Spirulina subsalsa PCC 9445: one gene and its partner. The main gene of each other region encodes a partner of the protein of the gene in region 2 in a complex. Links are inferred from orthologs where the notes say so. Each region holds a gene or a part of one and is shown on either strand. Other genes may lie near its edges.

Region 1 (15,718 bases), 3.0 Mb from region 2 along the record:
GTGATTTTCCTCTTTCACCCTAACCCAAGTTTCTAGGGCTGGGGTAGCAGACCCTAAGAGGAGGGGGCAATTTTCCAGTTTTGCCCGCCACTGGGCGACGGTGCGGGCGTGGTAGGTGGGGGCGAGTTCGGTTTGTTTAAAGCTGCTGTCGTGTTCTTCGTCGAGGATGATGAGGCCGAGATGGGGGAGGGGGGCAAAGATGGCGGAACGGGTGCCGATGACGACTTGAGGATCTCCGGTGAGCATTTGCCGCCAAGTGTCGTAACGTTCGCCGTCGGAGAGGGCGCTGTGATAGACTCGAATGCGATCGCCAAAACGAGCGCGAAACCGATCGGTGAGTTGGGGCGTTAGTCCGATTTCTGGGACTAAAACGAGGGCGGATTGACCTTGTTCTAGGAGGGGTGCGATCGCCTGTAAATAAACCTCCGTTTTCCCAGATCCTGTCACCCCATGCAGGAGAATCTCCGCAAATCCCGCACAATGGGTTAGGGTATTCAGGGCTTGTTGTTGCTCCGGGCTGAGGATTTTCGGCTCATCTCGCCCCTGTTCTGGCTCCGAGGAGAGGCGCAACTTTTCCCGCTCTTCTATCACTACATACCCCTCAGCCTCTAAGCGTTTGAGGGTGGGAGTTGTCGTTCTAGCCAGTTGTAAAAAATCCGTCAGCCACATTTCCCCCCCTTCTTTCTTCAACAGGCGTAAAATTTCCTGCTGTCGTTTGCTCAAAGAGGGGGAGAAGTGGTCGGAAACTAGGGTAATGGCTTGTTTTTGCAGGGCTTTCGTCGGGGGAGGATGGTCTAGATAACTTTCCACCCAGCCCCGCTTCAGCAGATCCTGTAAACCCTTCCGCCCTTGGGGGATCTGCTTCTGTATATACTTGGCTGTGTAGTCTCCTTGTTTTTGGGACTGAAGGAGAGTTAGGACTGCTAAGGCAGCCGGAGAACAAAACACCTCAAAACCGGGCGGGATGGCATCAGGCTGTAAACGGATGCGGCGCTGCGATCGCGTCAATAAGCCCGGCGGTAACGCTCCCTTCGCTACCGTAATCAAGGGCGTATAATAATAATCCGACACATTTTGTAACAATTCCCAATAATGAGCCGGAAAAAAGCCCGTCGCCACCACATCCTCAATCTCGCGCACCTTCTGAGAATCCAACCCGGGCGGGAGTTGTGCCACTTCCCGCACCACAATTCCCCCCACCATTTGCCCCCCCAGCGGCACCGTCACAATATCCCCCGCTTCTGCTCTTAACTCAGGAGTCGCCCGATAGGTCAACGTCTCTTGAATCCCCGGACAATCCACCAAAACCTCCAGCCATCGGTCATTTGGGGGATTGAGATTGTAGGTCGTTTGGGGTTCACAGAGCAGAACACTAGAGGAGGGATTGGACATCATGTAATTCTTGTGCTTTGATGATGAGAAAAAAGAATAACACGCTCACTGTATATCGGTTTTCCAGAGAACCGACAGGAACATTCATCAATTTCTCCCTTATTCTCTGTTCTTTCTCTCATGTCTGCAACTCGGGGGGATTGTCGCCTAGTCCCTCAGCCCCAGTTAAACTCAATTTTCCGGGAAAATTTGGACAAATGTTCCGTTGAATGGCCATTTTGTAATCAGATAAACAAATCCGAAAAACATTTCTGGTAGCCTGATAAACAATCTTTCTCTAACTTTCTCATTCATCTAACCTGACCTCTAATCAGATTCACCTGATTTGATGGTTCTAACTTACACTCAGCGCCGGGTAGCTTCTCATCCGGTAGGTTGAGGATTTTAGTCCTCATTCCGCGATCGCACCACTCAAACCTACACTACCAGACCGAGAACATCCAATTACTACAGTTTACTTTCCTCCATTTCTGCTCATCCTGTTTGATTTCGCTCAACTTCTAATCTCTAAAGTTTTAATCTCTAAACTTCTTCTCCCTCAACTGGACTGGCTCTCTAGATAGTGATAGAGCATCAAATTTGTTCTTTTTGCTCTCCCGCTCAAGTCAAGTTGATCAGCCAGTTCCATTCTTTAGCCATTCGGCTAGTCCTTTTATCCCACTTACTGTACACCCTTATTTATAGAGAGTTATGAGCCTCGCGGAATTTAAACCCAACGACCTGCAAAATAACAACAATATCAGTGACAACAACAATATTGTTGAGATTGCCGCCTCGGGATCCCCCCTCACCGTCGGGGATCCGGATCCCTCTGCTAATCCTACCTTAACACTGACCAAAACGAACCCAAAAACAGGTAGAGTGGATAGCGATGACACCGTGGGCGCGTTTTTCAAGGAAATGGCGCGCTATCCCCTCCTTAAACCCGATGAAGAGGTGGAACTGGCCAAATGTGTTAAAGCGGTAGTGGCCATTGAAGAACTCCGGGAAGAATTAGAAGCACAGTTAGATCGTCCTCCCACCTCCGCCGAAGTCGCCAACGCTTTGGGGATCACAGAGCGCCAACTCGAACAACGCCTTTATCAGGGACGAGTAGCAAAGCGGAAAATGATCCGTTCTAACTTACGTTTAGTTGTCTCCATTGCCAAACGTTATCTCAATCGGGGGGTTCCTTTCCTCGATTTAATTCAAGAGGGAGCCATTGGCCTCAATCGGGCGGCCGAAAAATTTGATCCCAACAAAGGTTATAAATTCTCTACCTATGCTTACTGGTGGATTCGTCAGGCCATTACCCGCACCATTGCCAATGATGCCCGCACCATTCGCCTCCCCATCCATATTGTGGAGAAACTGAACAAACTCAAAAAAGCTCAACGTATCCTGAAACAGCAATTAAAGCGCAATCCTAAAGAGGAAGAACTGGCGGCTGAATTAGATGTCACCCCCAGCCAACTGCGGCACTTACTCCAACTGCGTCGTCAGTCTCTCTCTCTCAATCACCGAGTTGGGAAGGGAGAAGACACGGAGTTAGTGGATCTCTTGGAGGACAATGATTTACAACTACCCGAGGAGCAGATGAGTGAAATCATGATGCGCCAAGAAATTGGGGAAGTGTTGAGTGATGTTCTCACAGAACGGGAAAAAGATGTGATTTCCCTGCGTTATGGGTTAAATACCAGTCAGCCTTACACTTTAGAGGAAGTAGGGGGAATGTTCAATTTATCCCGGGAGAGAGTCCGCCAAATCCAAAGTAAGGCCATGCGCAAACTCCGCCGCCCCCAAGTAGCCCGCCGTTTAAAAGGTTGGTTATCGTAAGACCCGCTATTCCTCCCGACGCTGACCGCAAGTTTTAGGGTGCGTCAGAGGGAATCATTTAGGGTTTTATGAATAACTCTGAGAGTCGGGGAATAGGGAATAGGTAATAGGGAATAGTAGGGCTTGCTGTTCACTTCGTGACGCTCCGCGTGGGAAACAGGGAACGGGGAACAGGAAGGGGGAGTCGGAAAAAGGCAAGCCTTTTTGATTCTTTATCCTTAAAACCTTGCACTTTCTCGCTCCCCATCGAAAACCCTATTAACAGTGCTTAGAGGGATATATTGCTACGCAACGCTTCGCGTTCACTTCGTGACGCTTCGCGAACGCGGAGCGTCACGAAGTGAACAGCAGACCCTATATATTCTTTCAAGGTTTCTAGGGTTTGGTTGTTCATTAACTTTTCTCGTCGGTCGGTGCTTTCGCTACTTTCTGATAGCACTTCGATCGGCCGCCGATTAGCTAAAACAAAAAGTACCGTTGCGCCATCGGTAACACGGTAGCCGGTTCACAGGTGAGGAGTTCCCCATCTGCTCGTACTTCGTAGGTTTCAGGATTCACTTCAATCTGGGGGAGATAGTCGTTTAATTTCAGATCCCGCTTGGTTAATTGGCGAATTCCAGACACAGCAACGGGGGTTTTTTGTAGGCCTAGTTGGTCGGGAATCCCGGCATCTAGGGCGGCTTGGGAGAGAAAGGTGACACTGGTGGAGGCGATCGCACGGCCAAAACTGCCGAACATGGGGCGCATATACACCGGTCCGGGGGTGGGAATACTGGCGTTAGCATCCCCCATCTGGGACCAAGCAATTAATCCCCCTTTAATCACTAATTCCGGTTTCACCCCAAAAAAGGCGGGATGCCATAAACACAAATCCGCTAACTTCCCTTCTTCTATGGATCCGACTTCATGGGCAATGCCATGAGCGATCGCCGGATTAATCGTATATTTCGCTACATAGCGTTTAGCGCGGTGGTTATCGTGGCGGGCTGAATCTTCTCCTAATGCCCCAAACTGCACTTTCATTTTATGGGCGGTTTGCCAAGTGCGAATAATCACCTCTCCCACTCGCCCCATCGCTTGGGAGTCGGAGGAAATGATGCTAAACGCCCCTTTATCGTGGAGGATATCCTCGGCGGCAATGGTTTCCCGACGAATCCGCGACTCAGCAAAGGCTACATCTTCGGGGATACTTTTATCCAGATGGTGACACACCATCAACATATCCAGATGTTCCTCTAAGGTGTTTACCGTATAGGGGCGAGTGGGATTGGTGGACGAGGGCAAAACATTCAACTGCCCACAGACTTTGATAATATCCGGGGCGTGGCCTCCCCCAGCGCCTTCGGTATGGTAGGTATGAATTACCCGGTTTTTAAAGGCGGCAATGGTATCCTCGACAAAACCTGCTTCATTCAAGGTGTCGGTATGAATGGCTACTTGTATATCATAGTCATCTGCTACAGTCAGACAGGTGTCAATGGTGGCGGGAGTGGTTCCCCAATCTTCATGGAGTTTTAAGCCAATTACTCCGGCATTCACCTGTTCTATTAAGCCGGGGGTTTGGCTGCTGTTGCCTTTGCCTAAAAAGCCGAAATTGACGGGAAAACCTTCTGCGGCTTCTAACATTCGGTAAATATTCCAAGCGCCGGGGGTGCAGGTGGTGGCGTTGGTGCCTGTGGCGGGGCCGGTGCCTCCTCCTATCATGGTAGTAACACCAGACGCAATGGCGGTTTCGATTTGTTGGGGACAGATAAAGTGAATATGGGCATCAATCCCCCCAGCCGTGAGAATTTTTCCCTCTCCGGCGATCGCCTCTGTCGAAGGGCCAATAATAATATCTACATTGTCCTGAATGTAGGGATTGCCTGCTTTACCAATCTTGCAAATTCGCCCATCTTTAATCCCCACATCGGCTTTAATAATCCCCCACCAGTCCAGAATCAGGGCGTTGGTAATCACCACATCCACCGCCCCCTCTGCGCGAGAAATGGGGGATTGTCCCATACCATCCCGAATCACTTTCCCCCCGCCAAATTTCACTTCATCTCCGTAGGAGGTCAAATCTCGTTCTACTTCTATGATTAAGTCGGTATCGGCCAAACGAATGCGATCGCCCACAGTCGGCCCATAGGTTTCTGCATAGGCACGACGATCCATTCTATAACTCATAATAACTCCTCACTGGTTAATTAACTGCTGATTTAAGAATATAAGGCAACCGTAATTTAGCGGAAATTGAGGTCATATTATCCGAAATTCCCTCCGGATGTTGTGTAGATTTCTCCGTAAACTCCCTGAAAAACCCTCCACTTAGACGATTTCTGAACTTAAGGATCAGCTTATCCTAGAAGTGGAATGGCTGAAAAGCATCAAACAGACTGCAAACCTCTGATCTTCAACGAATCTAGGTGACACGTCTCTAAACCCCAAACTAGAAACTTCTCTCAATCGGTCTTGTATTAAGTTCCTTCTTATCCCCTTGTGTCTACAAGTGATTGATCTATGTTAAAACCTTTGCGTACTCTCACCGTGAGTCTTCTATTTAGTTTAGGATTTGTGTTGCCCTCGACCCATCCTCTCCCGGTTGATGCTATTACTTCTAGTCAAGCAGGTGTTCATATTCCTCGGTTAAATAAACCCCAAAAACAGCCCCCCTCTCCTGTAACTTCCCCGGTAATTTCTCCTTGGAGAGATGGGATTTATCATTATGGTCAAACTCAGAACTTAAATCAATATGGCGCGACGTATTTAGTGCTAAAAGTTGAACAAGGGAGAGTCAATGGGGCATTGTATCAATTAGATTCTGAGTTTAGTTGTTTGCGCGGCAGTCTCGATAATCAACGTCTTAATTTACAGGTTCAGGATTTAGAGACGAAGGAATTCTACAGCTATAATATCCCCTTACAAAATCGCGCTGAGATTGCATCAGAAGGCTCATTACCCCGTGTTTTAGGCTTAGAGGGCTACTACCCCCTAGAACAAGGACCCGACCTTGAAATAGACCTATTAGCAGCTTGTTCTGGATAGTGGGGAGTCGGGAGTTGATTAGTATTCTCTATTACCTATTACCTAAATTAGGGAACAGGGAACAGGGGAGTCGGGAAAAGACAATAGTCAAGAGTTTTAGCTATTCACTATTCCCCTGATCCCCTATGCCCTAAAATTCAATCCCCGGTTGTGCCTTAATACCTTGCTCCCGGAATGGATGTTTAACTAACTTCATTTCTGTTACTAAATCCGCTCGTTCAATTAAACCAGCCGGGGCTCCCCGTCCGGTTAAAATAACATGAGCATCCGGGCTTTTTTCCGCCAAGCCAGCTAACACTGTTTCAACGGATAAATAGCCCAATTTCAGGGCAATATTAACCTCATCCAATAAAATTAGACGATACTCAGGATTCCGAATATAGTCTAACGCTTGTTGCCAAGCGGCCTCCGCCTTAGCAATATCTCGTTCTCGATCTTGGGTTTCCCAAGTAAATCCTTCCCCTAAAGCGTGAAACACTAACTGATCGGCAAACCGTTCTAAAATAGCCTTTTCTGCCGGTTCCCAAGCGCCTTTAATAAACTGAATAATCGCCACCCGGTAGCCATGCCCCAAGGAACGTAAAACCATGCCTAACGCGGCCGTAGTTTTGCCCTTGCCGTTGCCTGTGTTGACGATGATGAGGCCTTTTTCTTGCGATCGCGCCGCCAATCGTTCCGCTTGAATTTCCTTGCGGCGCTGCATCTTTTGCTTATACTGTTCAGGAGTCAATCCCTCTGGGGTTAGAGTGTCAGAGGAATCAACAACAGTGGAATTTGAGGGTGAGTTTGTCACAGTAATTTTTGCTATCAATATTAACAGTTCCTAGCAATTTATCCTATTTTGACCTCTCCCGCCAACCCTCAACCCCTACTCCATTTCTTTCGCCCACCGTTCCCGATTAAACTCATAAATTTCTTGCAGAATTTTGGGGACATTATACTGCATTTTCCAATTCGGGAAATGTTGCTCAAATTTATGATTATCACTAATCCACCAAATATGATCCCCAATGCGGTTCGTTTCTGAGTATTCCGGCTTAAATTCTCGCCCTGTAATTTCTTGGCAAATTTGCACCGCTTCAAACATCGAACAGTTACTATAACGCCCTCCCCCAGTATTATAAACCTCCGCTACCCGAGGAGCTTTAAAAAACTCATAGAAAGCATTAATTAAATCTGCACTGTGAATATTATCCCGAACTTGTTTCCCCTTGTACCCAAAAATGGTATAAGGTTTTCCCGTCGCCGCACATTTCATTAAATAGGCTAAAAAACCATGTAATTGAGTCCCAGAATGATTCGGTCCGGTTAAACATCCCCCACGAAAACAAGCGGTTTTCATGCCAAAATAACGCCCATATTCTTGGACTAACACATCAGCCGCTACTTTAGAAGCCCCAAACAAACTATGGGTTGTATGGTCAATAGACATATCTTCCCGAATCCCCCCCACATAGGTATGATTGGGGTCAATTTCCCAGCGTGTTTCCTGTTCAATTAAGGGTAAACGGTTAGGAGTATCGCCATAAACTTTATTCGTAGACGTAAAAATAAAGGGGGCATCGGGGCAATATTGCCGAGCAGATTCTAAGAGGTTTAATGTACCATTTGCATTGACGGTAAAATCCATGTGAGGATCGCGGGCTGCCCAGTCATGGGAAGGTTGAGCGGCCGTATGAATAATTAAAGAAATCGCCGAACTATACTTTTTAAATAGATTGGGAATCGCTTCTTGATCTCGAATATCAATCGAGAGGTGTATATATTGATTTTTTAGAGAGTATTCTAGTCTTTTTCTATTCCAAGTGGTGGAAGCTTCCTCACCAAAAAAGACGCTCCGCATATCATTATCAATTCCTACAATTTCTAGACCTTGTTGGGCAAAAAAACGAGATGCTTCTGACCCAATTAATCCGGCTGACCCTGTTATAATTGCAATACTCATGGATGTTTGACCCTAGGTTAGTTTGACACTAATTCTGCTTATTTCTATCCCAAGAAAGCCATTTTGTCAACAAAAAATCACCTGTAGGTTGGGTGAAGCGACAGCGTAACCCAACAAAATAGTGAACTAGGAGGTTGCCTATCTGGTCATACCACCAAAAACCCTAGGCAATCTGTTCCTGTAAACTGGCTTCTGCGTCCTCATGTTCTATAACAAAGACATTAGAATATAAGTTAGCAATAATCTGTTGACCTTGTTGGGTTAAGGATAAATAATGTAGAGCCTCTTTAATGAACGGATAGACGGCGTTCCAATAAAACTTAGCATAGTTGCGGCGTAAGTCTCCGGGATTATGAAAGCCCATTAATTTATTCGCCCCAGTTTCTTCAAATTCATAAAACAAAGCGCTGATTTTCTTTAAATAACGAGGATCACTTAACTGACCAATCAAATCAGAAGAACGAATTAAACCGGGATAGTTAATGGTGTTTCTATGATCATCTTTATTGGGGACTGGAAAGCGGGTTAATTCAATGCTGCGCTTGATGAATTCTGAGTCAATGAGACGATGGCCACCAAACCGTTCATCAATAAAGAGTTTGCCCCGATCTACATGATAGGGGGTGAGGGAGGCATCAGAACAACCGGGGGGCAGATGCACCATTTCGCCGTTTTTCCCGGTGGCATAGAGGCGTTCTAGTTCGTTATCCTGACGACACACTCCTTTGACGTAGCCAATATCGTGGCAGACGAGGGCAATAATAAAGTGTAGCCAGTCTTCACAGGAAACTCCGCCTTCTCGGATATGTCTCCCCCGTAGGATTTCTTGTCCTACCAGGGTGACGAGAATAGAATGTTCAACGTTGTGGTAGAGTGCATCACTGTTGGCAATATTTTCCATTGCCATACTACCCGCCCAGGCGATGATGTCCTCATAGTCACTTTTGAGGCCGCCGTAGGTTCGACGATAGCCTTCTCTGAGTCTTTCCACAAAGGCATCAATCAGGATTTCTGTGGCATTGAAGAACATCGTTAATCCTCGCTTTTCCTCTTTTTGGGGAGTGCTATTTAATCCTCTTTGATTTTAAGGGAAAGAAGGGAGGCTGACTGTGATTTTGATCGAGAGTTGGGGTTAGGCTATCCCTTGGGGTGAACCTGCTTCGAGACGAAGCCAGCCTAAATCCTTGAGACGGTGGATTAAGTTGGAAATGGTGACACCGAGAGATTCAGCGATCGCATATAAATCACCCCACTGGCTTAAATCCCGGCCGCGCACTTGTTCCTGTAATATATCCCGGGGCATTAATAAGCAACTGGCGAAATATTGCGCTTGCCACTCAATGCCCTGAGATTGTTCTTCCGTGCGACATAACAGGGGTGCGATCGCCACATCTAACCCCCGTTTCCTTAAGCGACTATACCGTTCTACCGCCGAGTGTTCAATATGAAGAACCCAGTGACCAATTTCATGGGCTAGGGTAGACGCTTCAAACCCTTGCCCCAAGGCTAACACCGTCTCGTTAATCTCAATCAAACGATCGAGGGGTAGAATCCGGGCGGCGATCGCACCGTGATCATCATCCGGAATACAATCCCACACCACATCCAACGCCAGAAACTCCGCCACCCGAGTCACATCTAACGGAAACGTCGGCTGATAGAGAGGATTCCCCTCCATCCCCACCAACACATCCGCCGCACGACATTCAATATCATGCTTACTCATAAAGCGAAAAGGCCTCAAAATCCGCACAATTAACCTCCTCTCATCATTCGCCCTCTAACGACGGCGAGACTTTTCCCCCTGCGTCGCCTCCTGAAAAATCTTGCGGGCAAACTCCGGATTTTCCCGCATTCTCCGGAATAGCGTCGGCATTGACTTGTAATTTTCCCGCAGAAAATCCTCCTCCTGTTGGGGAATCCGCCCCGCCAAATAAATCAACTCCTCCTCATCTAAAGTTAAATGACGCGCTAACGCCCGAATTACATCCTCCTTCGGCGCATAATCCGCCCGATTATTCTCCAGCTTCGATAGATAGGTAAAATCTACCGACAACAAATCCGCCAGTTTGCGCTGGCTATAGCCTTTACTCTTCCGTGCTTGACGGATGATTTCTCCAAATTCTTTACTCACGGCTTTATTTGGGTCAATATAGCCACTATTTTAAAACATCTTGACGAAAAATTCAACTCAGGTTATGCTGGGACTTGAATAAAAAATCAAACCCATCCCTAATCCCCCAGCGTCCGGTTAGGATAGCGGTATCCCTCAACTATCTGTAGCCCTTTTGAGTCTAAAGAACTTATGAACTCACCCAACAGTAAAACGCAGATTCTCGCTCAATTCCAGCAACTCCTCGCCCAACACAAGCAAACCGCCTCCCAAGTGGCGACGAAAGAGGAAGAAGCCGAAAAAGCCAAAAATCAGGAACTTCTCAGCCAAGCGGCCACCTACACCGTTGATAGTATTGTTAATGGGATGGCCACCTTACAGCTTAACTTCGGCAGTGCCATCACCGAATTAGCCCAACGTTTATCCGATGAATCCGGCAAACTCGACGAACTAAAACGCGCCATCCTCGTAGAACAGGAAAACCTACAACAACTGCGTAAAGTGCGAATCGTTGCCGATGCGTTATACATCTTGCGCCAAGAACATCAAACCCAACTGAGAACCCTAAGCGAAGAGGCTCAAACGCAACAAGAAGCCCTCGCCAAAGAAATCAGCCAAACCCGCAAAACTTGGGAACAAGAACAGGCGGAATTTACTACCAACATTGAAGAAGAAGCCGCCCAACAGGTGAAACAACGGGAGCAGGAACTAGCCGATTATACCTATCAGATTCAACAACAGCGCAAAATTGAATTAGACGAGTACGAACAAGCCAAGCGACTGCAAGAACGCACCTTACAAGAACTCAACCGGGAGAAAGAAAAAGACTGGCAAGAACGGGAGCAAATTTTGACGACTAATCAAGCGGAATTTGAGGCCAACGAGCAGAAAATAGCAGGTTTTGAGGAAGCCTTAAAACAAGGTTATACTGAAGCCAAAGGAGAGGCGATTAAGAAAGCGGAACGGGAGGCTAAAGTTAAATCCGACTTGTTAGAAAAAGAATGGGAAGCCGAGAAGCAAGGTTATGAGCTTAAACTCACCTCTCTTGAAGCTACCATTCAGCGACAATTGGAACAAATGGCTGAGTTAACCACCCAGTTACAAACCGCTACAAATCAAGCCCAAACTTTGGCTATGCGTGCGTTCCAAAGTTCCAACGCCCCCCAAACCTAACGAATAAATTTGTTGATTTATCGATTCGTAGGTTGGGTGAAGCGACAGCGCAACCCAACAAAAATCCGTAGGTTAGGTAAACCCACACGATAACCCAAAAAACCAAAATCAAACCCTAACAAGAGAATTATCCTCATGGTCAAAAAAGTAACAGCCAAAAGCACAAAAGCCGAAATCTTAGAAGCTTTTGACGAACTCAATCAAGAAAAAGCTACCCTAGAAACTCAGATTAAGCAACTGCAAAAAGAAATCAAAACCGCTCCCCCTAATCCCGCCCCCGTTCCCGCTCAAGTTTCCCCCCAACCCCAAAAACCTGCTATGACTTCCACTCAACAAACCAAGTCCGATATCAACGTAATTCTGAAAAACTTAGAAACCTTACAAGTCGGCTTCGGGGGTGCCGTAAGTTCTCTTTCCGAGCAACTGATTAAAGAGGCTTCAACATTAGCCGAAATTCAGAACTCTGTGGCTGAAGAACAGGAACAATTAGAAGAATTACACGAACTTTCAGAGATTGAAGAAAACACTTTAGACACTTTGATTGCTGATTACGGAACGAGTAGTAAAGCCTTTTTAGAAGAACTGAACACGCGCAAGGAAACTCTCGAACAGGAGGCACAGGAAGCGCGTAAAGCTTGGGAAAAAGAGCAAGAATTACATAAGGCGACTATTGCGGAACGGAATACCAACTATCAAGTCAGTCAGGAACGAGACAAGGCGGAATATACCTATACTTTACAATTAGAACGTCAGTTAGACCAAGAAGAGTATGAGCAGGAGAAGAAACAACGTTACCAAGAATTAGCGGAAGCGAAGAGCTTACAGGAGAAGGAGTGGGAAGAGCAAGAAAAAGCCATTGCGGAACGGGAAAAAGCCCATCAGGAAGCGAAAGAAAAGGTCGCTGTTTTTGAAGCAAATTTAGAGCAGAAGAAAAAAGAAGGTCAGGAGGAAGGTTATCGGATTGGCGTTTATCAAGCGAAGGTACGGCACGATTTACGGGAGAAAGAAATTGAAGGGGAAAAACGTAATTATGCCTTACGGATTCAGGGTTTAGAACAAACCATTCAACTCCAAGAGACTCGTTTACAAAGTCTGGCACAACAGTTAGATTCTGCCTTGAAACAGGTGCAAGATTTGGCGGTTAAAGCGATTGAGGGAACATCCAATCGTAATTCTTTTGATGCGTTGAAAGAAATTGCGATTGAGCAGGCCAAAAATCAACAGAAAGGCAAGTGATTCCTTGGTTCGTAGTTGCGCTTCAGCGCACTAAACTGAGGGCTAAAGCCCAACAACGAACCGGGTTTGTAGAATGCGTCGGATTTGGAGTCTGTTAACTCTGCATCATTTTCTCTTTCGAGTCTCCCCAATAAGCACTATAAGTCCAAGTTTCCTTACCATTACTATTATCCACAGACCAGCGATAAATAGCGGACTTAGGATTAACTCCGACTTCAATCAGTTTAGCTCCCATATAATATTCCATCTGCCGTTTTTTCATGTCTTTAAAGGCGGCAGGTTTGCTACTGCTCCAAGTTTGGGACATATGAGCTTGAGTCGGTTTTGCCATGATGATACTCCTAGTCAATAATTAACGAAAGCTTGAAGGTGAGGATAAAGTAATATCTTGCTTTTCTAATAGCCTTTTTCCGTAAGGATTTAAGGAATTTGTCTCACAGGAAAAAGAAGATGCTTCTGGTAGCATCTCAGGTTTTTACCCCGTAGAGCGCGGGAATATTGCAGAAAAAAGATCCCCTGATGTTGTCAATACAAATCACTGCCAACACAAATCACAAAGACCGGATTTCAAAAATACAGTTGATAGAAAAGGTTTGTAGAAAAAAGTTGGTAAAGTAAGTTCGATTAAACGGGTTCAAAGGAAAAAAGTAGATGCTTTAAATGGGACAATTAAACTCTGGTGACTAAAAAATGCCACTCTGAGCGGTCATGATGCTAATTATACCAAGACTCATGATGACAAGAGCAGAGGCCAAACCGATGGACTGACCAATCTGGAGGGTGTAGGAACGATTGAAAAATGTTTTCATGGATGAAATATTATGAAGTTTTGTTGGACTAAAAGAGCTTTCATCCTTTCATTATAGCAATAATACTCAACAAAGTTCATCCTTTTTGAAGTTTTTTTACCTAAGTTTAGGCTTCTTCATGTTAGAATATTAAAATAAGATTATTTTCTTTAAGAAAACTCAAGTTCTGTGCATTTAAAGCCAATTAGTTCAAAAAAATTAATTATTAGTAGAGATGCCCTCTAACCCCCTTGAAGAGAGTCTGTAATGGGTGTTTCAGCCGAATGACCGAGGCCAAAGCCTGATTACTGGGTTAGGCCGTGTTCGAGGGCATAGCGGACTAATTCGGTGCGGCTGTTAGTGCCGGTTTTGCTGAAGAGACGACTGACGTATTTTTCCACGTTTCTCACGCTGGTTTCTAGTTGGCTGGCAATTTCTTTGTTCATTAGGCCTTGAGCGACTAAATCGAGGACACTTTGCTCACGGGGGGTTAGTTCAATTTTGATGGGGGAGGGGGTTTGGGTAATGCCGGAGCGTTGATTGAGCATTCCTTTGATGGCGGCGATTTCCCGGGCGATCGCCTCTAATTTAGCACTATCTCCCTCGGCTTCCACCGTGGCACTCCGTCGCACTAATAAATTCCGTACAATTGCTAGTAATTCTTCCGGTTCAAAAGGCTTGGGGAGGTAGGCATCACACCCCGCTTGATAGCCTTGAATGCGATCGCCTGTCATCCCCCGAGCGGTCAAAAACACCACAGGCAGAGCCTTAAAGCGGCTATCTTCCCGCAGTTTCGCCAAAAACTGGTAGCCATCCACTTGGGGCATCATAATGTCAGAAATCACCAAATCGGGGGGATTCTGTTCCAAAACCGGCCAAGCTTCCGCCGCACTAGCTACAGCCGTCACCGTAAATTCTTCTTCATCTTCGAGATAGGCTTGCACCGCTTCTCGCAATCCCGGTTCATCATCGACCAATAACAGTTTAAATTGTTCAGACATGGGCATGAGTCTAAAAAAACAAAACCTTGATAATTGATAATTGATCACTGGGGGGTTAGGGATAAAATGCCAACTCAGGCAAGCCGAGGGTTTCCTCCCACCCCATTAAAAGATTAAGACACTGCACCGCTTGACCGGATTGGCCTTTGATCAAATTATCAATTGCAGACATGACAATCACCCGATCCGTGCGACTATCCACCGCTACCCCAAGGTAACAGAGATTCGTTCCTACCGCCCATTTCGTTTGGGGATAAATGCCATTGGCCAAGACTTTAACAAAGGGAGAAGAACGATAAAAGGCGTTAAAAATCGTAATTAAATCTTCTCGCACTAATCCGGGATCTCTCAGCGTCGCGTAGACGGTGGAGAGAATGCCGCGCACCATCGGGATGAGATGGGGGGTAAATTGAACCCGCATTTCGTGTCCAGCAAGATCACTACAAACCTGTTCAATTTCTGGGGTGTGACGGTGGGCACCAGCGACACTGTAGGCACTCAATGAACTATCGGCCTCAGCCAATAACATATTAACCTTCGCTTGTCTCCCTCCCCCAGATGTGCCGGATTTGGCATCAATGATCAGACTTTCGGGAATAATCAGGCCTTGTTTCAGGAGGGGTGCGATCGCCAACAAACTCGCCGTACAATAACACCCCGGACACCCCACCAAAGAAGCATTCTGAATAGTCTCCCGATACAACTCCGGCAAACCATAAACCGCCGTTGCCGCGACTTCCTGATCCGTTCGTTCCTTTTTATACCAACTGGTGTAAGTGTCGAGATTCTCAAAACGGTAGTCGGCGGATAAGTCTAACACCTTACAGCCTTTGGCAATTAACGCCGGAGCCATATCACAGGCTAACCCATTGGGAAGGCCTAAAAAGACCACCTCACAACGATCAGCAATCACATCTAAATCAATTTTCTCGATGGTGAGATTGAATTTATGACCTAAATGAGGGTAAAGGTCAGAAAAGGATTTTCCCGCGCTGCTATCCCCCCCCACATAGACAATTTCCACCTTGGGATGATCGACCAACAAACGCACCAACTGCACTCCCCCGTAACCAGAAGCGCCAACAATACCCACCGCAATACGCTCAGAATCAGTCATAAGGAGCAATACTTTACTGTTTAACCAATAGGATTGAATGGCTGCATTGTAGTATTAAACTTGAGGTTTGGGGAATTGGAAATCTAAGAAAATCCTGATCAATTAGCCAAC
Region 2 (15,700 bases):
CTCTTAGAAAACCCAGCTTTTTGTGGGGTGAATTCTGCACAAAATTCTAGATTTTTTCCTCAAGATTCGGTAAATATTCAGGCTTGAGAATTTCCTCCGTTGTAAAGGGGCATTTTCCCTCAAAACTCAGCAAAGGTAAGCCCGTTTCCTCTGCGGCTAACTCCCTAGCATCCTGATAGCATTCAGTCAAGATAGTGTTAAAATAACTTTGCAAACTGGGACTTTCTTTCAAGGCTCTGTTAATGTGTTGACGGTGTTCTCGGATGGTAAATCGCCAACGATTAGACCGCTTGGCAGGTTGATAATAATAGTGAAGCAGGTGCATTAACAGAATTTTGAGATTACTATAAATGGCTCTTTTCTCACTTCTTCCCCTATCTTCTAGTTCATCAATTAAGTGTTTTATATCAACCTGCTTAAAGTCACCTTGTTTTAACTGTTTTATGGTTTCTTCTCGCCACAGGTTGTAATCCTGCTCATAGATGGCTGCGGTAGTTTTAGGGGAGGTTTTCATTTTGAACTATGATTAATAAGTCACTAAATGTTTACATCTTGGCGATGCTCAATAACCCTGTAGTCGAACTGTTTCCAGATCCGGTGTTCCCCGTTCCCTTAAACCAAGAATTCCGAATCCCTAGGGAAATATAGCCAACCTACCTGAGTCGTGCAAAAAATGCTCCCCTGCAATCCAGATAGGAGAATAGCCCTTCACGTCTCATTAGGACTAGCTATAGCTACATTCTAACTATTCTAATGGATCATGAATAATTGTGGCTTGAGCCTTGATTATCCCGGTTTTGTGCAATAAACTTGTCGTGAATTGCCCAGTGATTTAATAACCTATGCAGTTAACTCCCCAAGAAAAAGATAAACTCTTAATTTTTACGGCGGCCTTAGTGGCAGAACGGCGCAAGGCGAAAGGGCTTAAGTTAAACTATCCTGAAGCGGTGGCTTATATTTCTTCGGCGATTCTTGAAGGTGCAAGGGAAGGAAAAACGGTGTCAGAATTGATGAGTGAGGGAACAACTCTGCTCACTCGCGCTGATGTGATGGAAGGAGTGCCGGAAATGATCCCGGAAGTGCAAGTTGAGGCAACGTTCCCCGATGGGACAAAATTGGTGACGGTACATCATCCCATTCGTTAATCGGCAATTCGGTAAGAACTGATTCATAAATTCAAAGATCAACCAGGAGCAAAGGATTATGATTCCGGGTGAATTATTAGTAGATGACGGTGAAATTGAACTCAATTCGGGACGAGAAACGCGGCGAATTGTGGTGAGTAATACGGGGGATCGTCCCATTCAAGTGGGGTCGCATTTTCACTTTTATGAGGTGAATCGGGCGTTGGAGTGCGATCGCAATGCAGCCAGAGGAAGGCGCTTAAATATCCCGGCCGGAACCTCTATCCGTTTTGAACCGGGGGATGAAAAGGAGGTGGAATTAGTTCCTCTAGTGGGGAGTCGTCAAGTGTATGGGTTTAATGGTTTAGTCAATGGTTCTTTAGACTAGGGTGAGGTTATTATGAAACTCCCTCCTTCTTGGCAACTTCCCTTAACGATTAAAAACCGTCTGGGTCAAAAAAGTGTAGGCAAACAACGGGCAATGATTGCGGAAGGACATCTGTTGCTGGTGCTGCATCGCGCTCCAACTTTGGGGGAAAAACAGCGTCAAGGGGTGTTCTTTTGGCGAGATCCTCAAGGGAAATGGGAATGTAGTGTGGGGGGGGTGGGATTAAAACCGTTAATGAAGCATATTCAAGTCTACGAAGAGGCTGAGAACGCCCTGAGTTTAGCCTATAGCGAAGCAGAACAGGCGGAAGACTATTTTAACTTGCTCGAACAATTGGCCCCGGTGCAACATTCGACCCAAAATCTCCACAATACCCTACAAGCGGCACGGGAGGGGATTCCTGAAGACCGGGATCTGATTGATTTGCGCGACTGGGCCTATGGGATAGAGCGCTCGCTCAATCTCCTCCACGAAAACATCAAAAACAGCCTTGACTACCGGATGGCCGAACGGGTGGAACAGCAAAATGCCATCGCGTTGGAATCCGTTCGGGCTAGTCATCGTCTCAATGTTTTGGTGGCTATTTTCTTCCCCCTCACAGCGATTACTTGTATTTTTGGCATGAATCTAAGCAGTGGTTTAGCGGAATCCTTCAGCTTTTGGCTAATTCTCCTGATTAGCCTGAGTTTAGGCCTTTGGGTTCGCCGTTGGGTGATTGTCGGTAAACTTTTGTGATCAGGGGTTTCAGCCCTTGGACAAGAATTGTTTAGAATTTTCTCTAAACCAGAAAAAATACAAAAACGGTGTTAGCTTGGTAGTATCAGGGACACTACAAGATTTTGGTCTGGTATTGGGTAAACATCAAACCTCGGATCTCTGATGGGCTGGATTTAATCTCAAATACCCAACAGAATGCTATCTGTAGGTTGGGTAGAGCCATAGCGAAACCCAAATAGGGCGAAGAAGGCTTTAGCCACTATTGGGGCGTTTATGAGTTTGAGGGTTACTGAGAAGGGTGTCAACTATTCTAAATTGCTTTTAAGTTTCAGGAACTTTTAAGTAACAGAGTCATGAGCAACAGGGTTATAGTTCAAGACTTCTGAGGTTTAAGCATTAGGGATTGATGACAACCTGCCCAATCAGAACACAAACCAAATCAGAGAATTTTCCAATTTGAATCGATAAATGTTTATGAACTCGCTGTTGGGGGGATTCGTGTGTTTTTTTACCTGAAAACCCCATAATAAAAAAAGGAATAGAAAAAAGCCCCTTTTGTGGTACTGAAGTCATATGTGGGAGAAAAAAATTATTGCCAATATCCTGAATTCCCAGTCTGCCGTGGAATTAACCATTGATCGGGAACCCATTGTTGTGACACCGGAAACAAAGGTAAGCAATGCGATCGCCCAGATGAATATTACCTCCCCAAATCCAGCGACAGCAAAGGCTTCAGCCCCGAAATGTTGTATCTTAGTGAGGCAGGACGAACAGTTAATAGGGTTACTCACAGAACGAGATATTCTTAGTTTAATGGTGCAATCTCAGAACTTAGAACAGATTCCCATATCACAGGTGATGGGGAATCCGGGAATAACAATTTTGCGATCGCACCTCAACAATCCCCTTAGTCTCCTCTGCCAATTTAATGAACACCAGACGAGTTATTGTGTCATTCTAGAAGACGAAGCACCTCACAATATTTATGGTGTAATTACCCTAGATCAACTCTGCTTAGACTTAAATCAAGCTGGATTATTGGCGAATCTAAAACCGCAAACTCTCCAACCTCAAACACCCATTGATTCTGGTCAAAATCCCTCTTTTGTTACAGCAGAAAACAGTCAAACCATTGTAGAGAAACATACGCTACCTTCCAAAATCAGAACAAATTTTAACCGTTTAAACTACCTGCTTAACTACAGTCCGGCGATTCTTTATACCGCCGATCCAGTAACCTATGAAATCACTTTTATCAGTGAAAATGTTAAAACAATTTTAGGACATGAAGCGTCAAACTTCATCAAAAACCCCAAATTCTGGCAAGACCAAATTCACCCCGAAGATCAAGTTCTATTGTTATGGACAATGCAGCGTCTCTCCAGTTCAAACTCTCAGAGATGTGAGTATAGATTTCGAGATGCACAGGGTCAATACCATTGGTTACGCAATGAAATAGTAGTCATTCAAGATGAAAATAACCAACCCAAAGAACTGATCGGCTACTGTATGAACGTGGACGATTTGAAACAAATTGAACAAAATTTGAGAACCAGTGAACAACAATTTCGCAGTATTTTTGAACAAGCCGATGTAGGGATTACTCAACTCTCTCCTACTGGGTCTTTCTTAAAAGTTAACCCAAAATTTATAGACATTGTACAGTATTCTGAGGAAGAACTTCTAAAAACCACCTACCAAAAAATTACTTATCCCCAAGACCTAGCCCAAGATTTAACCCTAAACTACCAATTATTAATCGGAAAAATTTCTCGCTTTGCGGCAGAAAAACGCTATGTTCGCAAAGATGGATCAATTGTCTGGGTTCATTGGAGTGGTTCAGTGGTCTGTAGTCTAGCAGGGAAAGCTGAGTCAATTATTGCGGTGATTCAAGATATTAGCGATCGCAAGCAAGCCGAGTTAGCCCTACAAGAAAGTGAGTCAACCCTGCGCAGTTTTTATGACAGTAGTGCTATGATGATGGGGGTGGTTGAATTAATTTCTAACCCAGAGGATTTATTGAATATTTGGAGCAATTCCATGACAGCTGAGTTTGTAGGTTTATCTCCCAAGCAAATGGAGTATAAAACGGCTCAGGAGTTAGGAATTCCTCAAAACATTACTCAGGAATGGATTCAATACTGTAAACACATTCAAAAAACGGGGAAACCCGTTCAGTTTCAGTGTTCATACAAACACAAGGAAAAAAAATTCTGGTTATTGACTACACTTTCCCCGATTAGGACTGAACATAGAACCAGTTCCCGTTTTTGCTACATCACCGAAGATGTCACCGAACGCAAACAAACAGAACGCATCCTTGCACAAACCACTCAAACCCTTTTACAAGCCCAAAAAATCGCCCATATTGGCTATTGGGACTATAACGTAATTAGCCATCAACTGACATGGAATAAAGAAACCTTTGAAATTTTTGGCACAGATTGGAATCAACCTGAACCCACTTATACTCAATATATCACTCAAATTCATCCCGAAGACCGCATCAAACACCAAACGGCTTTAGAACATAGTCTGATGACAGGAGAACGGTTTGAGGTGGAATATCGCCTATTAAGAGATAGTGGAGAAATTCGCTATCTCTACAGTCAAGCGGAAGTAGAAACCAATAGCCAAGGCGTCGTTATTCGTCTGTTTGGGGTGGTGATTGATATTACAGAGAAAAAACGCGCTGAAGAGAGTTTAAAAGCCTCAGAGGCTAAATATCGCCTGCTGGTGGAACAAATGCCTGCCGTTACCTATACTTCCGCTTTAGATGATTTGAGTACCACCCTTTATGTGAGTCCGCAAATCGAGCAAATGTTAGGTTATCCTTTACGGGAATGGTTACTTCAACCGGATCGTTGGTATACAGCCGTTCATCCAGATGATCGGGATAAAGTCGCAAAAGTTTTAAAAATAGCTCATAATAGCCCCGGAACTTTTAATCGGGAGTATCGGATTTTTGCCAAATCGGGGGAAATGTTATGGGTGCGCGATCGCGCTAGAATTGTCACCAACGAAGCCGGAGAACCCATTTTTCTCCAAGGCATGATGTTTGACATTACCGAACAAAAAACCTCGGAAGAAGAGTTACAACACGCTTACGCACACCTTGAGGCTACTAATCGTCGTTTAGAAATTTCTCTCAAAACCCTTGAACAACGCAACTATGAACAAGTCATTACCAGTCAGATGCTAGAGTTTCTACAAGCTTGTAGCACATCCTTAGAAGCCTATCCTGCCACCGCCGAGTTTTTAAAAATCCTTTTTCCCCACTGTTTTGGGTCAATTCTATTACCCCAACCAAATAAAAAAATCCTAGAAGCTGTCAGCATTTTTGGTGAATTGTCTCCAGAAGAAAGCACTATAAACACTAAAGATTGTTGGGCATTGCTGAGAGGAAAAACTCATTATGCTTCTAATAATCAACCGGGATTATTCTGTCATCATATTGACCAAAACTCTCAACCTACCGCAACGCTTTGTATTCCCATGATGGTACAAGGATTAGCCTTGGGGTTGTTTTATCTACGCACCCAAGATCCGGCAGGAATTCCGCCAGAACAGCAACAACTGGCTCAAACGGTTTCCGAACAAATTGCTCTAGCTATTTCTAACTTACAACTACGGGAAACTTTACAAAATCAGAGTATTTGCGATCCCTTGACTGGGTTATTTAACCGTCGTTATTTGGAGCAATCCTTACAGCAAAGTTTACAGGCGGCTGAGTTAACTCAGCCGCCTGTGAGTTTAATTATGATTGATGTGGATCATTTTAAAAAATTTAATGATACCTATGGTCATGATGCCGGAGATTTTGTCCTACAAACTTTAGCAGAATTTTTACAAAAACAAGTTCGAGAGTCCGATATTGTCTGTCGTTATGGGGGGGAAGAATTTACGTTAATTTTGCCCAATGTGTCTTTAGAATTAGCCTATGAGCGGGCTGAGTTGTTACGTCAACGAATCAAAAAACTGCCCTTAAATTATCAGGGGAAAAACCTAGGACAATTGAGTTTTTCGGCGGGTTTGGCTACGTTTCCTGAGCAAGGGGACACGGTGCAATCCCTCATTCGTCGGGCTGATGAGGCTTTGTATGAAGCGAAAGGACAGGGGCGCGATCGCGTCATTTGTGCCAAGACCAGTTGCTTAACCATCGATTCAAGTTGAAGCTCCCCACCCACAAGGGGATGGGGCTTTCAACGCAACATTGCTGTAAAATCCAAACAGTACCCCTGATGAAAACCAAGATATCATTCAAGGTTCAAGAACTCCCTTATGGCTCAAACTGTCTGGATTGCACGACACGGCAACCGTCTAGACTTTGTTCATCCCGACTGGTTCAACACCGCAGAACGACGTTATGATCCCCCTCTCTCGGAGGATGGATTCCAGCAAGCGCAAGAATTAGGGCGGCGTTTGCAGAAAGAGGCGATCGCCCATATTTTCGCCTCCCCCTTCCTGCGCACCGTACAAACCGCCCACGCCGTCGCCGAATGCTTGGATCTCCCTCTCAAACTGGAAAGCGGCCTCAGTGAATGGCTAAACCCCCACTGGATGACCGAAATGCCCCAACGTCTCCCCCCAGAAATCCTCACTCAACAATATCCCCGCATTGATCTGAGTTACACCTCCTGCGTTGTTCCTCAATACCCCGAAACAGAAACAGAGGTCATGGACAGAAGCGCTACCACTGCCCATCAATTAGTGCAAAGATACTCAGAGAATATCCTTTTAGTCGGCCATGCAGCATCCGTCATCGGCACCACCCAAGGACTGGTCGGGGGTCAACCTTTAGTCAACACAGCACTCTGTTGTTTAGTGAAAATAGTCAATCACAATGGAGACTGGGAGATGGAGCTTAATGGAGATACCACTCACCTCAGTCCCCAGTCCGCCTCTTTTCCTAGATTAGGGCGTGCCGAATAAGTCGGGAAGAGGGAATAAGTCTTAATTCCTATTCCCTCTTCCCTGTTTCCTTGTTAAATCTAGGATTCAGCAATTAACGGCGCGTTCGTGACGCTCGTGCGCTTGGCCGGGAAGCGGAAAAGAACCTGAAATAGAGATTTCCTCTGGTCTGCGGGTTCTGGTGCATAATTCCACAAACTGTCATAGAAGAAGAACGAAAAGCCTAAACCCTGTTGACGAGCGCTTTGGATTTTCGCCTGAATTTGTTGCAAACCAACGGGACGATTTCTTAACCCCGTCAAAATGCCTACCCCCGTCGGGATACGTTGCCGCGCTTCTTGAATTTCGGGCCGCACTAAATTCTCCCGGAAAGCCGCCAAATCGGGACGATACACTTGAACTAATAATTCATCAATCACACCCCGACGTAACCACGCTAACCAGTCTTGGAGTTGTCCGCGATAGGCGAAATCGTAGGGATTGGGGGAAACGGAGAAAATAGCATTGGGTTGTTTCGCTTTCACTTGACGGTTTAATTCAACCATAAACGCCGTCAGTTTATCCGCACGCCATCTGACCCAAGCGGGATCCGTAGCGTTACTCGGTGCGGCCCGGCCGGTTTCCCGACGATACATCGCCGTTGTGAAACTGTCATAGCCAAACTGGTTGGGGAGACTCGCGTGATCATCAAACTGTACCCCGTCCACATTGTATTGATCCAGGACTTCTAGGACAATTTGGGTGATAAATTGCTGCACTTCAGGATGAAAAGGGTTTAACCAGTAGACCTCTCCAGCCGTCCCAACCCAAGACCTAGTTCCATCTTGTTTTTGGGTTAACCATTCAGGGTGAGCTTTAGCTAATTCGGAGAAGGGGGGAGTCATAAAGCCAAACTCAAACCAAGGCAGGACTAACAAACCATTGCGGTGGGCTTTTTCGACGAGATCCGCTAGGATATCTTGACCTTGATTGCCGCGACGGATAAAGGTTTGAATGCCTGCCCTTTGGGCTGTGGCGCTGGGGTAGTGAACAAAACCCGAGTTCCACACCACCGGGTAGACCGTATTAAAGTTAAGTTGACCCAGTTGAGTCATGGCCGCCTCTAGGGCATTTTGATCCGCGAGTACCCGAGTGTCATTGTTGGTCATCCAGACCCCTCGCACTTCGGGAAAGCGCTGTTGAGCAACGGTTCCAAGGGGATGACTCAGGAAAACAATGGTCAACAGGGCAGTTAGAAATAGGGCTAGTCGGGTTTTCCAACTGTGCGATCGCCTCGAAAATATCGCCGATAAGAACATAGGTTTAAACTTCAAAATCTTGAGTAGTTCAGGGTTCATCATGCCAAGGACTTTTTCCGGCAAAAGTTTGAGTAGTTTTCAACACACCCGTCAAACGGTATTGCACCAATCCTTATAACAATTCTTAAGGTCGAGCCAACTGCCCCACCCACAAGGGGATGGGGTTTTCCCGGCAATCTTTATAAACTTCCGTAGTATAGCCGACAATGCACAGACTCTGTACTGTATCTTGGGAGATATTCGTTCTGTTATGTGACTTCCTCCCAACGCAGACCGCAAGCGATACAGCGCGGGCTTTCCCCCATTACATCACTCATTCACTCATAACGATGATAACCGCGCACCAAGCGAGTCGCCGTTTCCACATCAACAGGTTTCGAGAAAAAATATCCTTGGGCAAACTCACAACCTAATGCCTTAATATACTCCAGTTGTTTTGGGGTTTCTATCCCTTCTGCGACTAAATTCATCCCTAAACTATGCGCTAGCGTAACAATAGTTTTCACAATTTCCGTTTGACTAGAATGAGATCCCATCCCTTGGACAAAAGAACGGTCAATTTTAACCGTATCAATGGGGAACTCATGTAAACGACTCAGGGAGGAATACCCCGTGCCAAAATCGTCAATGCACAGGCCAATTCCCAAAGTTTTCAGTTGTTTAAGTCGATTCGCTTGAGCCTCAGCTGTCTTAAGTAAACAGCTTTCGGTGATCTCTAATTTTAAGCCAGAATAGTCAATTTCAACTAACATCAATAGATTATAAATCTGCTCAATTAAATCTGCTTGTTCTAGTTGAATAGGGGAGAGATTGACATTCAAACCTAGAAAAGGGGGATAATCCGTGTTTTTTTGTAGAAATCGTTGCCATTTTTGCAATTGAGAACAGGCAGAACGGAGAACCCACCAGCCCAGTTGATGAATTAAACCCGTTTCCTCGGCAATGGGAATAAATTGAGTGGGAGAGATCATCCCTTTTTGGGGATGTTGCCAACGCACAAGGGCTTCAAAACCTTGCAAATATCCAGTTTTGAGATTAATAATCGGCTGGTAATATAAACAGAATTCATCCCGTTCTAACGCCCACCGTAGATCATTTTCAAGTTGTAACCGTTCTGGAGTGTTAATCTGCATGGCCGGATTAAAAACCGCATAGCGATTCCGACCTTTGGCTTTAGCTTGATACATCGCCACATCGGCATCTCGCAGGATTTGATCGGCGTGTTCGTAGGTGCGGTAATTGAAGGCAATGCCTAGACTAACCCCAGTGAACACTTGATAGTTATTGAGGTTAAAGGGGTGGCTAAACTGGCGTTGAATACTTTCCGCAATATGGATAGCTGCTTCTAAATTAGGGATGTCATCAAGGAGGATGGCAAATTCATCCCCGCCGAGACGGGCGACAATATGCTGGGAGGGAACACATTCTCGGAGACGTTGGGCGGCATATTGTAGGAGTTGATCTCCACAAAGATGACCTAAGCTGTCGTTAATAACTTTAAAACGGTCGAGGTCAAGGAATAGAATGGCGTAGTGGTAGGGTAAGGTGCGCTGCTCATTTCGAGACGCTTCGCGACTGTCCGTTGTGATACAACCATGGTTTTCATAGCAATTTGCCCGTTGGATGGTTGTTTCTACACGCTGTAAAAAACAAGTGCGATTCGGTAAGGTGGTTAAAGCATCATGAAAGGCGTTGTAGAGCAGTTTTTCTTCTGCTAAACGACGGGCGGTAATATCTCGCACGGTTCCCTCATAATAGATAAGTTCTCCATTCTCGTTGCGGACGGCTCGGGTGTCTTCGGAAATCCAGATAATTTTGCCATCCCGGCGATAGATTTGGGATTCAAAATTACTGACGAGATCATGTTGTTTGAGTAATTCCGTAAAGTCTTGACGACGATGGGGATTGACATAAAGTTGATCAGCAATATTAGTTAGGGCTTCAATTAAACTAGCGGGAGTCTCATAGCCATAGATTTTGGCGAGGGCAAGGTTGGCGCTGATATACTGACCCTGGGGGGTGGTTTGGAAAATGCCTAGGGTAATATTTTCAAAAATACTGCGATACTTGAATTCCGCTTCTTTGAGGGCAACATGGGACTGATGTTGCTCTATGGCAATCCCGGCTAAATTTTGGGCTAATTCAACTAATTTTTGATCTTCGGTACTGGGGAATTGAGGTTGAGGGTAGTAGAGGGCAAAGGTGCCGAGTATTTGACCTTGGGAGGAGAAAACGGGGCTAGACCAACAACTCTGTAAGTTTTGAGCGAGGGCAAGGTGTACATAACTCTGCCAGCGTGGGTCTTTCGTAATATCGGTGACAATGACAGTTTTTTGTAGATAGGCTGCGGCTCCAAAGGAGGCCACATTGGGACCAATGGGGAGTCCTACTAAGGCTTGACGGTAAGTGGAGGGAAGACTGGGAGCGATGCAGTGAGTAAAGGATTGACGGGATAAATCTAAGAGTAAAATGGAGCCAATCATGCCCTCGGATTGGTATTCAATCACCTGAATTAGATAGTCTAGAATCTCTTGGAGATCCTGATTGGTGGCAATCATTTCGAGAATGTGGGTTTGATGGGTCAGGAGAGATTGACTAATGGCTTCGCTGGTAATGTCGCGGGAAATGGCGATGATCTCTTGAGGAGTGCCTGTACGGCGATCGCGCAAAACCTGACTTTTTGTCTCCAAACGCACATAATGCCCCCCTTGATGGCGAATCCGATAGACCAAACTAAAGGGAAAAGACTCCTCAAGCATCCCTAAATGAGCATTGCGCACCCGTTGATAATCTTGGGGGTGAATCAACTCGTAGGGAGACATTCCCACTACGTCTTGAGCGCGATAGCCTAAAATATTCCAACAGGCTGGGGAAATCTCAATTAATTGACCATCGAGTTGATGACGAGAAATCAGATCCGCCCCATTATCCGCTAGCAATTGATAATGAGCATTGCGGTGATCTAATTCAGCTAAAGGCCCGGCAGACTGACGCGTAGGAATAATTTGCTTCGTAGCTAGATACGATAGCAAAGAAGGAGATTGACTCGTACTCGGCTCTTCTAAGGCCGCCACCCCTTGAATGAATAAAACCTTATGCTCTGGGTTTAACGACACAACAGAGGCCGTACAAGACCAAACCTGCTTATGATGGGGGTCATATACCATCAACTCCACCGGGGAAGCATTCCCCTGTCGCCCCAGTTCCCAACATTGATGGAGACGTTCTGTCGGAAAGGGTAAATTCTCCATCGCGTTTGAGGAGGAGGGAGCTTGAGCAAATAATTCTAGGGCGGTTTGATTCCACCATACTTGTAGCGGTTCTAACTGGATGACCCAAACCGGGGATTGTATCAGATTAAGGAGTTTCAAATCCGTCTTGGGGAGGGGAGTAACATTAAGGGGAAACATGGCTGTTGATAGAGCATGACAAGGGCGGAAGGGTATAGGCCAAGGGCAAGGGATTGGCAATTGTAGATGAAACACCGGATTTCAATACTCTGTATTGAGAGAACTGTACTGAGAGAACCAAGATACAGGTGAAGAAAAAGCTATTGCTCTTGCCAGTCTTCCTCCAATCTAAGTAAATTAGGACAAGATATTTGTATCATTAAATACCAATACCCAAAGGTTCATTAACCTTTAAGCAAGGAAAAAAGGACAATTGTTATCGTCATGTTCTTAAATCTTTTGGTTATTCTAGTCCGTGTTTCAAGAGTGACTCCATAGCCTTTCACTCCTTAGACTGAAGACGTTTAAAAAGGGTGAAATTCTGGCGCTCAACCTGCATTTTGCATTTAACCAGAAAGGTTTGACTGAAGGAAATTTTATTCAGAGTTACTTAAGAATTTTTGGAGACTTTGGTTATTTTTTTATAAAAAGTTTAGATTTAAAGTCTGTATTCTTCCATACCTTGACTGGCTTAGTTAGATTCATGAAATATTTCAAAGTATCAACAAAAGTAACAAAATTGTTACATCAAGGAGTAAGGCAAAATAGCTTCAAAGCCTCTCAAAACAAGGGATTGCACTGGATTCGATGACCCGTGAAATTGTGGGTCTTATCATTAACTCTTTTGTCAAGATAGTTTGTTTAGCTAAAAGATCGGGTTCAATATAAGAAGAAAAGTCAAGCCATGTAGATGCAATGTTCAGAATGATGAAGCGACCGTCACAACTGACACGTCTAATTTGGGATTTCTACCGCGAAAACCCAATGGAGTTACAGCAACTGAAAGTCCTCGAAAATTGTCAAGTTTTTAGACGGTGGGGCGTGCTACATATCCGGTGTTGGAAAGAGGATGTAGCCGAGGCTGTTTTGGCAACACGCAGTTTGCTAGTTGAACCCATAGGACAGTTGCGCATTGCCCAAAAGATTCAAGTCTCCGTCGCCAAACATCCAGTTGCTTTATTTCCCGTCCATTCGGATAAACAGTTTGTCTAATCCCGGAAATGGCTCATCAACAATACCCAGTGGACTACCCTATTTAGGGGCTGCTGAACATGGCTCTAAGCCTTGTTTCATAAGGCTTTCAGCCTTTTAAATGGCGAAAAAGTGCAAGATTTTAGAGATAAAGCATCCAAAAGGCTTGTCTTGTTCCAACTCCCCCTGTTCCCTGTTCCCTCCTGCCTGCCTCTTACCTATTCCCTGTTCCCCACCTCCCCAAATGTCACAAATCCGACAAATTATGAGATAATTCGTAATAAAGATTTTAAGATTTGCTTTCAGCAAAAGTAATGAGCGAACCAGCGCAAGAGCAAACCCTAGCAGAGAAAGCACCACCTCGCTATGAGTGCCTGAGTTGTGGCTATGTGTACGAGCCAAGCAAAGGCGATAGCAACGCGGGTGTTCACCCCGGAACAGAATTCGTTGACCTCCCGGCAGGTTGGCGCTGTCCCGTTTGTAGTGCCAAACGGACTCAATTCCGCAATATTGGGTCTTCTGGTGCGCCCTCCGGTTTTAAAGAAAATCTCGACTATGGCTTTGGGGTGAACCGTCTCACCCCCGGACAGAAAAACCTGCTCATTTTTGGAGCGTTGGGGGTTGCGATTTTATTCTTTTTAAGCTTGTACGGTTTACGGTAAACCCCCGAGAAGCCCCAGTTTGGGGCGAACTCAACAAGCCTACCCTCATTTATTTAGTGAGTATGATGAACTCTTTTGTGAAGAAACTCAAACAATTTCTCATATTCTGTGCCGTGGTGGTCTTCGCGGCGGGCTGTAGCAATGTGCCTAATGTAAGTTACAATCCTTGGCGGGTGGTTGACCTGCCCACAGATGCCGTGCTGTCGGATATTGCCTTTACTGATGACGGCAATCATGGCTGGTTGGTGGGTAGTCGAACGACTTTGTTTGAAACCCAAGATGGGGGCGAAACATGGGAGGAACGAACTTTTGACCTAGGCGAGGAAAAAGTTAGTTTTACCTCGGTTAGTTTTTTTGGTCAAGAAGGGTGGATTGTGGGGAAACCCTCCATTCTCTTACACACCACTAACGGGGGCAACTCTTGGGATCGGATCCCCTTAAGTAGCAAGTTACCCGGTTCTCCTTATAAGATTTTCGCTTTAGGTCGCAATCAAGCGGAAATGGCTACGGATGTGGGGGCGATTTATCTCACCAAGGACGGAGCCAAAAACTGGAAAGCCTTGGTACAGGAGGCGGTGGGTGTTGTTCGGAATATGGAGCGATCGCCTGATGGATCCTATATTGCCGTTTCCGCCAAAGGGAACTTCTATTCCACTTGGGAACCCGGAGAAACCGCTTGGCAACCCCATCAACGCACCAGTTCCCACCGTTTACAAAACATGGGTTTCGGGGCCGATGGGCGACAGTGGCTCTTGGCGCGGGGGGGACAAATCCAATTTAGTAACCCCAATGCCGAGGACGAGGAAAGCCCTTGGGATGAGGTGATTTATCCCGAATTCTCCACCAGTTGGGGTTTATTAGATGTTGCCTACCGCACTCCAGAGGAAATTTGGGTATCTGGTGGCAGTGGCAACCTCCTAGTCAGTGAGGATGGGGGGGAAAGCTGGCAAAAAGACCGGGCGGTGGAAAGTGTCCCTACCAACTTGTATAAAATCCTGTTTATGGGACAAGACAAGGGCTTTATTTTAGGCGATCGCGGAATCCTGCTGCGCTATGAACCCGACCTAGAAAACGCTTAATCTTGTTCTTTCTCCGGGGCTTTGATTTCATCTCATAACCGCCCAAAGACCTCAAGACCAGGGAGTAATTTTACTCAGTCAAGCCGGAGAAAAACTGTATCATTTTGGCACAGGGTCTGTCACAATGTACAGTAAAATGACATCATTTAGACATTAAACATTTGTTCAGGAGATTCATTCATGGCAGGTACAACAGGAGAACGCCCCTTTTCTGATATTGTCACCAGTATTCGTTACTGGGTGATTCACAGCATTACCATCCCCATGTTATTTATTGCTGGGTGGCTATTCGTTAGCACAGGTTTAGCCTATGACGCTTTTGGCACCCCTCGCCCTAACGAGTATTTCACCCAAGATCGTCAGGAATTACCCATTATTTCTGACCGTTATAGTGCAAAACAACAAGTTCAAGAATTCTCCGGCAAGTAAGCGGTTTTTAATTTGAGAGGATATCAAAATGACCAGTAACAACCCGAATCAACCTGTTTCCTATCCCATTTTTACCGTCCGTTGGTTGGCGGTTCATACCTTGGCAGTTCCCACCGTTTTCTTTTTAGGTGCGATCGCGGCCATGCAGTTTATTCAACGCTAATTTATTTAGGCTTAGTGATTTTCGCCTATTCCTTGATGTTATCAACATCAGGGAAATAAAGGAAATCAGCAAATGAAAAAAACGCGATAAAAAAACGCGACAAACAGAGGTTAAAATCATGGAAAGAACGCCAAATCCAAATAGACAGCCTGTTGAGTTAAACCGGACTTCTTTGTTCCTGGGTTTACTGTTGATTTTTGTGTTGGGCATTTTGTTCTCTAGTTATTTCTTTAACTAGATCAGCTTGTGTAAACCGTATTGGGAACCATTAGTGAGGTATTGAAGAAATGTTTGCAGATGGGCGTATTCCTTTATGGCTGGTTGCTGTGATTGCAGGTTTAGGTGTAATTGCAGTGGTTGGCATCTTTTTCTACGGTGCTTATGCTGGGGTAGGTTCTTCTCTCTAGAAGTTCTTTCCCTGCACACCTAGTTAACCCAGTTGACGAAATGGGAGCAAGAATTCCCCTCACTTCTAGCAGGTGGGGGGATTCGTTTTGGGCAACCGTAC

The links.
Region 1: the proteins of SPI9445_RS0109240 (region 2) and ureC are in contact, whole or in part, in a crystal structure (PDB 6ZO0), measured with the Sporosarcina pasteurii proteins. The link is inferred for Spirulina subsalsa PCC 9445 from one-to-one orthologs. Residues at the interface, in WP_115364121.1 of Sporosarcina pasteurii: Val2, Pro3, Gly4, Glu5, Tyr6, Arg7, Val8, Ala9, Glu10, Gly11, Glu12, Ile13, Glu14, Ile15, Asn16, Arg19, Gly37, Ser38, His39, Ile40, Arg60, Asn62, Ile63, Pro64, Ser65, Gly66, Thr67, Leu84, Gly85, Gly86; in WP_115362090.1 of Sporosarcina pasteurii: Met1, Lys2, Ile3, Asn4, Arg5, Gln6, Tyr8, Ala9, Tyr12, Gly13, Pro14, Thr15, Val16, Gly17, Asp18, Gln19, Val20, Arg21, Ala23, Asp24, Asp26, Trp28, Thr37, Tyr38, Gly39, Asp40, Glu41, Asn43, Gly47, Lys48.

The regions. Positions count from the first base shown.
Region 1 is NZ_JH980292.1:4,932,651-4,948,368, reverse strand. Bases 3,022-5,880 are described here. They hold ureC (urease subunit alpha), read right to left. Parts: upstream 5,377-5,880; coding sequence 3,667-5,376; downstream 3,022-3,666. Other genes in these bases: SPI9445_RS27925 (hypothetical protein), read left to right, coding at 5,710-5,880; SPI9445_RS0122535 (RpoD/SigA family RNA polymerase sigma factor), read left to right, coding at 3,022-3,207. Also shown: priA (primosomal protein N'), read right to left, coding at 1-1,392; more of SPI9445_RS0122535, read left to right, coding at 2,083-3,021; more of SPI9445_RS27925, read left to right, coding at 5,881-6,234; cobO (cob(I)yrinic acid a,c-diamide adenosyltransferase), read right to left, coding at 6,365-6,964; SPI9445_RS0122515 (NAD-dependent epimerase/dehydratase family protein), read right to left, coding at 7,103-8,179; SPI9445_RS0122510 (Npun_R2479 family HD domain-containing metalloprotein), read right to left, coding at 8,343-9,209; SPI9445_RS0122505 (ImmA/IrrE family metallo-endopeptidase), read right to left, coding at 9,312-9,905; SPI9445_RS0122500 (helix-turn-helix domain-containing protein), read right to left, coding at 9,960-10,313; SPI9445_RS0122495 (coiled-coil domain-containing protein), read left to right, coding at 10,485-11,465; SPI9445_RS0122485 (coiled-coil domain-containing protein), read left to right, coding at 11,601-12,701; SPI9445_RS0122480 (hypothetical protein), read right to left, coding at 12,796-13,032; SPI9445_RS31755 (hypothetical protein), read right to left, coding at 13,385-13,510; SPI9445_RS0122475 (response regulator transcription factor), read right to left, coding at 13,795-14,490; argC (N-acetyl-gamma-glutamyl-phosphate reductase), read right to left, coding at 14,546-15,607.
Region 2 is NZ_JH980292.1:1,967,460-1,983,159, reverse strand. Bases 17-2,857 are described here. They hold SPI9445_RS0109240 (urease subunit beta), read left to right. Parts: upstream 17-1,203; coding sequence 1,204-1,512; downstream 1,513-2,857. Other genes in these bases: SPI9445_RS0109225 (PAS domain-containing protein), read left to right, coding at 2,803-2,857; SPI9445_RS0109235 (CorA family divalent cation transporter), read left to right, coding at 1,525-2,247; ureA (urease subunit gamma), read left to right, coding at 843-1,145; SPI9445_RS0109250 (DUF29 domain-containing protein), read right to left, coding at 47-514. Outside these bases: more of SPI9445_RS0109225, read left to right, coding at 2,858-6,402; SPI9445_RS0109220 (histidine phosphatase family protein), read left to right, coding at 6,511-7,161; SPI9445_RS0109215 (family 10 glycosylhydrolase), read right to left, coding at 7,221-8,480; SPI9445_RS27495 (EAL domain-containing protein), read right to left, coding at 8,756-11,848; SPI9445_RS0109205 (hypothetical protein), read left to right, coding at 12,653-12,880; SPI9445_RS0109200 (rubredoxin), read left to right, coding at 13,174-13,521; SPI9445_RS0109195 (photosynthesis system II assembly factor Ycf48), read left to right, coding at 13,587-14,600; psbE (cytochrome b559 subunit alpha), read left to right, coding at 14,781-15,029; psbF (cytochrome b559 subunit beta), read left to right, coding at 15,058-15,192; SPI9445_RS28400 (photosystem II reaction center protein PsbL), read left to right, coding at 15,308-15,430; SPI9445_RS0109180 (photosystem II reaction center protein J), read left to right, coding at 15,480-15,599.